3 regions of the Methylobacterium sp. CM6246 genome follow, and region 1 is predicted to be linked to each of the others. Evidence: predicted binding sites of a transcription regulator. Region 1 holds the regulator's gene; each other region holds the start of a gene.
The links. The regulator PhoB, encoded in region 1, activates phosphate uptake and scavenging genes when phosphate is short. The targets are predictions, from matches to a motif close to TGTCATNNANCTGTCAT.
Positions count from the first base shown of each region.

Region 1 (2,260 bases):
TCGGGTCTCAGCGGCTCATTCTTCACGGGCGTTCTCGCGACCCTGGTGGCGACCCCCTGCACGGCACCGTTCATGGGCTCGGCCGTGGGCTTCGCGCTGACCCAGAGCGCCGGCGTCGCGCTCGCGGTGTTCGCCAGCCTGGGCTTGGGCCTCGCCCTGCCCTTCCTGGCGCTGACCCTGTGGCCGCCGGCGCTGCGGGCGCTGCCGCGGCCGGGCGCCTGGATGGAAACCCTGAAGCAGGTTCTGGCTTTCCCGGTCTACGCAACGGTGGCGTGGCTGATCTGGGTCCTGGCCCAGCAGGTCGGCCCGCAGGGGCTTCTGGTGGGGCTGATCGGCCTCGTGCTGGTGGGCTTCGCGGCCTGGGCCTGGGAGCACGGGCGCGTCGCCGCTTCGCGGGTCGGACCCGTCGTCCAGGGCGTCGCGCTGCTGACGGTCGTCGCCGTCGGGGCACTGACCCTGACCCTCGATCGCGACCGGGCCGTGCCCGTCGCCCAGGCCGCCGCAGAGGGCGTCGAGCCCTTCACGCAGGCGCGTCTCGACGCCTTGGTGAACGCGCGGCGGCCGGTCTTCGTGAACATGACCGCCGCCTGGTGCATCACATGCGCGGTCAACGAGACGACCTCGTTGTCCACGAAGGCCGTGCGGGCCGCCATGAAGGATCGGGGTGTGACCTACCTGAAGGGCGACTGGACCAACCAGAACCCCGAGATCACCCGCCTGCTGGAGGCGCATGGGCGCAGCGGCGTCCCGCTGTACCTGCTCTACACGGGCACTGGGGAGGCACAGGTGCTGCCGCAGATCCTCACCGAGGGAACGGTGCTGGCGGCCTTGAAGGTGGTACCGGCCGCCTCCGGTAAGAGCGCAGCGCTGGCACGCTGACCGAGGAGGCAGGCGCGCCGTTCCGCCCCGACGGGCTGGAGGTCTTCAGGCTTCGAGGGAAAACGTCTCGTCGAAGGCGTATCCCGAGCCCCGCACGGTGCGGATCGGGTCGGCCTGCCGGGGGGCGTTGAGCGCCTTACGCAGCCGCCCGACATGTACGTCCACGGTGCGCTCGTCGATGTAGACGTCGTGGCCCCAGACCCCGTCGAGGAGCTGTTCACGGGAAAAAACCCGGCCTGGCGCCAGCATCAGGAATTCCAGCAGCCTGAATTCGGTTGGTCCGAGATGGAGTTCCTCGCCGGCGCGCCGGACCCGGTGGCCGGAGCGGTCGAGCTCGATGTCGCCCGCCGCCAGACGGTCGGCGACGTGGGCCGGCTTGGCCCGACGCAGCAGCGCCCGAACGCGGGCCAGCAGTTCCGGCACCGAAAACGGCTTGACGATGTAGTCGTCGGCGCCGGTTCCGAGCCCGCGGACCCGGTCGCCTTCCTCGCCGCGCGCGGTGAGCATGATCACCGGCAGACGCTCGGTCTCGCGCCGGGCCCGGATGCGGCGGCACAACTCGATGCCCGAGAGGCCGGGCAGCATCCAGTCGAGCAGGACCAGATCGGGCGTGCGCTCGGCCAGGAGCAGTTCGGCGTCGTCACCGCGACTGGCCGAATCCACCAGGAATCCTTCGGCCTCCAGGTTGTAGCGCAGCAGGGTAGTCAGCGCCTCCTCGTCCTCGACGATCAGGACTTGCATGCTCACGTTCGATAACCCGTTCCGAATTCGGCACGCATCGAATCAACCGCGCCGGAGGGCCCGGACGCGCCGATGGTGCGGCAGGGGCCGTGATTCCTCAACCCACGCGCACTCCCACCGGGGCTTTGTCCCGCAGGTGGGAGTGCGCGCTGCGGAGGAACCGCGAACCGCATGTCACGGGGCCGTGGCGGCAGGCCCGACCGTCGCGTAGTTCGACGCGTCGTTCTTCGGCCGCTCGCCCGCCAGCGTCTCACCGGTGGCGAGGTAATGGATCGTCTCGGCGATATTGGTGGTGTGGTCGCCGATGCGTTCGACGTTCTTCGCGCAGAAGAGCAGATGCGTGCAGAACGAGATGTTGCGCGGATCCTCCATCATGTAGGTGAGGAGTTCGCGGAACAGCGAATTGTACAGGGCATCGATCTCGCCATCCCGCTCCCAGACATCGTAGGCCGCCTTGATGTCGCGGCTGGCATAGGCGTCGAGGATATCCTTGAGCTGAGCTTCCGCGAGGTCGCTCATGTGGCGCACGCCGAGCACGATCTTCTGCGCAGGCGCCTGATCGGAGATCGCGACGACCCGCTTGGCGACGTTCTTGGCGAGATCGCCGATCCGCTCCAGATCGCCGGACACGCGGATTGCC
Region 1 covers NZ_JBTXKY010000001.1:4,740,143-4,742,402, forward strand. The annotation lists gene ACYQPG_RS22935 (protein-disulfide reductase DsbD family protein) at 1-879, shown strand, start outside; gene phoB (phosphate regulon transcriptional regulator PhoB) at 925-1,620, opposite strand; gene phoU (phosphate signaling complex protein PhoU) at 1,795-2,260, opposite strand, start outside.

Region 2 (2,260 bases), 3.4 Mb from region 1:
TCCTCGGGTCTGTTCAAGCGCTGGATTGGCCGGCCGCGCGGTCGGCGCGTCCGGTCGGGCGTTTCCATCCGTCGTTGTTGGAGGCCTCGAGCCCGGTGCGCCGGCGACCGGCGCCCCAGCTCAGGCGCCGATGGCGGCCTCGCGGATGGGCTGGGCCGGGACGAGGCCGGGCAGCCCCGGCAGGGCCGCCCGCTGCTCGGCCTCGCGCTCCGGGGAATCGTCCAGCACCTCGCCCGCCTCCAGGCCGTAGAGCCGGCGCGCCACGTCCTCGGTGAGGTCGAACGGGCCGCCCTCGAACACCACCCGGCCTGCGGCGAGCCCAACGAGGCGGTCGCAATAGGCCCGGGCGAGATCGAGGGAATGCAGGTTGCACAGGACCGTGATGCCGTAGCGCCGGTTCACGGCCGCCAGGGCATCCATCACCAGCCGGGTGTTGCGCGGGTCCAGGGACGCCACGGGCTCGTCGGCGAGCAGGATCTCGGGCTCCTGCACCAGCGCCCGGGCGATGGCGACGCGCTGCTGCTGGCCGCCCGACAGGCCGTCGGCCCGCTGGCCGGCGAACTCGCCCATGTCGAAGCTCTCCAGGGCGGCGAGGGCCATGGCCCGATCCTCGTCCGACCACAGCCGGAGCAGGGAGCGGTGGGTCGGCACATGGCTCAGCCGGCCCATCAGCACGTTGGTCATCACGTCGAGGCGGCCGACCAGATTGAACTGCTGGAAGATCATGGCGCAGCGGGTGCGCCATTCGCGGAGCGGCCGACCGCTCAGGCCGGTGATGTCGCGGCCGTCATAGAGGATGCGCCCGGAACTCGGATCGGCGAGTCGGTTGATCAACCGCAGGAGCGTTGATTTGCCGGCTCCTGATCGGCCGATCACACCGACGAAGCTGCCGCGCTCGATCCGCAGCGAGACTTCGTCCACGGCTCGACGGCCGCCGTACTGACGCGTGAGATCCTCTACGACGAGCATAAACATCCATCCGCTGCGGGGTGGAGGCAGCTAAACGCCTCTTCCACGACGGTTGAATGACGAATACAAAATGATTTCTTTAGTCGGCGCACCAAATCCGATGTTGCGCGCCCCGGCGTCTCCCTACGTGCCCGACCGACTGGTGTACCGCTCCAGGAAGTCTTCGATCGGCAGCGCGCGGAAATCCGGAAGCGCCTTGCGCAGGCGGTCGTGGTCCCAATCCCACCAGGCGAGGCGCTCCAGCCGCTCGGCGACCGGCTCGGGGAAGCGGCGGCGCACCGGTCGAGCCGGGTTGCCGACGACGATCGTGTAGGCCGGGACGTCCCGCGTGACGATCGCGCCCGCCCCGACCACGGCGCCGGTGCCGATGCTGCGGCCGGGCAGCACCACCACCCCATGGCCGATCCAGACGTCGTGGCCGATGGTCACCGGGCTTGCCCGGCGGCGCGCGAAGAACGCGTCCTCGTCCGCCTCCTCGGGCCAGTAGGCCTGAGCCCGATAGGTGAAATGCGCCTGGCTCGCGCGTTCCATCGGGTGGTTGCCCGGGTTGATCCGCACCGCGGCGGCGATCGAGCAGAACTTGCCGATGGTGGTGTAGATCACCTCCCCGTCCTGGGCGATGTAGGAATAATCGTCGAGGACGGTCTCGGTCAGGCGCGTGCGGGCGCCGATTTGCGTGTAGCGGCCGAGATGGCAGTCGACGATCCGGGCGCTGGGGTCGACGGCCGCCAGGCCGAGATGCTGGTCAGCCATGCGCGTCTCCGAAAGGCAGGCGCGCCAGCAGCCGGAACGGCTCGGCCCCGTCCTGCACGAGCACGCTCAGGGCGTCGATCACCACGGGCTCAGGTCGCGTGGCCGCGTAGGCGTCGGACAGGCGGCGCAGCCAGGCGGCGCGGTCGGGATCCGGCAGCGCGTCGGTCAGCGTCATGTGGAACTGGAAAGCCTCGAAGACATACGGATAGCCCCAGCGGGCGAGCAGGGTGCGGCCGCGCGGATCGAGGCGCTCCGGGCGGCGCTTGGCGCGCTCGCTCTCCGACAGCGGCGCCCGCCACGGGTCCAGGGCGGCGACGCATTCGGCGGCGAGCAACCCGAGCTCCGGCGGCGGAGCCGCGGGGACCAGCGCCAGGAACGGCCCGAGCGCCGCGACGGCCAGCGGCCCGAGCGCCACCGGCGGGTGCCCGATTGCGAGGTCCCGCACCGCCGCGACGAGGTCCGCCTCCTCGGTGCCCGGGGCGAGGCGCATCGGCGCCTTCAGGGTCGCATGGAACCCGTAGACCCGGGCGCCCGCCGT
Region 2 covers NZ_JBTXKY010000001.1:1,339,161-1,341,420, reverse strand. The annotation lists gene phnC (phosphonate ABC transporter ATP-binding protein) at 121-969, opposite strand; gene ACYQPG_RS06745 (LbetaH domain-containing protein) at 1,093-1,722, opposite strand; gene ACYQPG_RS06740 (DUF1045 domain-containing protein) at 1,715-2,260, opposite strand, start outside.
Region 2: the regulator PhoB is predicted to act here: its motif matches at 1,015-1,031, upstream of phnC (phosphonate ABC transporter ATP-binding protein).

Region 3 (2,260 bases), 4.1 Mb from region 1:
CAAGGCCCTCGAGGCGGCCGACGCGAAGCTCAACGCCGCCTACAAGAAGGCCCTGTCGGTCATCGAACAGGACGACCGCCCGCTGGACGCCAAGGCGACCTGGAAGGCCCAGTTCACGGCGGCCCAGCGCGCCTGGATCGCCTTCCGGGACGCCGATTGCGGCGATCTCACTTTCAGCGAGTGGAACAACGGCAGCGGCACCACCGGGGCGCTGTATGCCTGCAGGTACGACAAGACCGTCCAGCGGACCGAGGACATCCTGAGCCGGTACCCGCTTCAGTAGAGAGGTGGCTCCCGCCTCGGAGGCGGCGGCGGGCAACTGGTCCGACCCTTGAATGCGCGCAACCGCTGCGCACGCGAGGGACCTCGATGATCGTCGACCTGAACTGCGACATGGGCGAGGGTTTCGGCGTCTACCGCCTCGGCGACGATGCCGGGATGCTGGCGATCGCCAGTTCGGCCAACATCGCCTGCGGGTTCCACGCCGGCGACCCGCTGGTCATGCACGAGACCCTGACGCTCGCCGCCCGCGCCGGGGTCCAGGCCGGGGCGCATCCGGGCTTCCTCGATCTCTGGGGCTTCGGCCGGCGCCCGATCCACGGCGAGCGCCCGGCCGATGTCGAGAAGGTCGTGCTCTATCAGGTCGGCGCCCTCCTGGCGCTGGCCCAGGATGCCGGCTGCCCGGTGCGGCACGTGAAGACCCACGGGGCGCTGGGCAACATCGCCAACGCGGACGCGGATCTCGCCCTGGCGGTGGCCCGGGCGATCCGGACGCTGGACCGCGACCTGATCTTCGTGGTCATGCCCGGCCTCGAGACCGAGCGGGCCGGCGAGCGGCTCGGTTTGCCGCTGGCGCGCGAGATCTACGCCGACCGGGCTTACGCCGAGACCGGCAACCTGGTCTCGCGCACGCACCCGGGCGCGGTCCTGCACGATCCGGCCGAGGCGGCGGAGCGCGTGGTGCGGATGATTGAGGACCGCGCCATCACGTGCCTGTCCGGGCGACGCATCCCGGCCCGAATCGACAGCATCTGCGTCCACGGCGACACACCGGGCGCGGTCGCGATGGCCGCGCGGGTGCGGTCCGACCTGGCCGCCCTGGGGATCGCCATCAGGCCGATGGCCCAGGTGATCGGTAGCGCGATCGGCGCCTGAGTTCGCCGATTCCGTCCGGTTTCAGCCGCGATCCGCCTCACCGTCATGCAAACGTCGCAGATGGGCCAGAAAGCCACTCGCTGCTTACGAGGCTTTGAGAGGCCCTATGGATTTCCACCGTCGCTTCACGGTTCTGATGTGCGCCCCCGCCTTCGATCCGGACGACCTGGAGGGCGCGCGCGTCGCCCAGATCGTGGCGGCGGTGGAGAATCGCGGCTTCGAGGTGGTGCGGGCCCGGCGGGTCGAGGACGCGGCGATCGCCGTGCAGACCGATGCCGCCATCGGCTGCATGGTGGTCGACTGGGGCAAGCGCGGTCTCGACGGCAAGGCCGCCGCGCTCATTGACATGATGCGCAAGCGCGGCCTGGAGATGCCGATCGTCATCATGGTCCGCCGCAAGCGGCTGGAGGACATCCCGGTCGAGCTCCTGGACTTCATCGACGGCTACATCTTCCTGGCGGAAGAGACGCCGGAATTCATCGCCCGCGGCCTGGTCAGCCGGGTGACGCAATATGCCGAGACCCTGAAGACGCCGTTCTTCGGCGCGCTCGTGGACTATGCCGAGAAGGGCAACCAGCTCTGGACCTGCCCGGGGCACAACGGCGGCATCTTCTACAACCGCTCACCCATCGGCCGGATCTTCGTGGAGCACCTCGGCGAGGCGATCTTTCGCGACGACCTCGACAATTCGGTGCTCGACCTCGGCGACCTGCTGACCCACGAAGGGCCCGCGCTCAAGGCCCAGAAGGAGGCCGCCAAGATCTTCGGGGCGGAGAAGACCTACTTCGTCCTCAACGGCACCTCGGCCTCCAACAAGATCGTCCTGTCCTCGCTGGTGGCCGAGGACGACCTCGTTCTGTTCGACCGCAACAACCACAAGGCGGCCCATCACGGCGCCCTGTTCCTGGGCGGCGGCATCCCGATCTTCCTGGAGACGGACCGGAACGCCTTCGGCTTGATCGGTCCGATCTATCACGAGGCCCTGGACGAGACCCGGATCCGGGAAAAGATCCGCGCCAACCCGCTGGTCACCGACCCTGAGGCCTGGCGCCGGGAGCGGCCGTTCCGGGTCGCGGTGATCGAGCAATGCACCTATGACGGCACG
Region 3 covers NZ_JBTXKY010000001.1:606,096-608,355, forward strand. The annotation lists gene ACYQPG_RS03100 (lysozyme inhibitor LprI family protein) at 1-283, shown strand, start outside; gene ACYQPG_RS03105 (LamB/YcsF family protein) at 370-1,155, shown strand; gene ACYQPG_RS03110 (Orn/Lys/Arg family decarboxylase) at 1,262-2,260, shown strand, end outside.
Region 3: the regulator PhoB is predicted to act here: its motif matches at 1,197-1,213, upstream of ACYQPG_RS03110 (Orn/Lys/Arg family decarboxylase).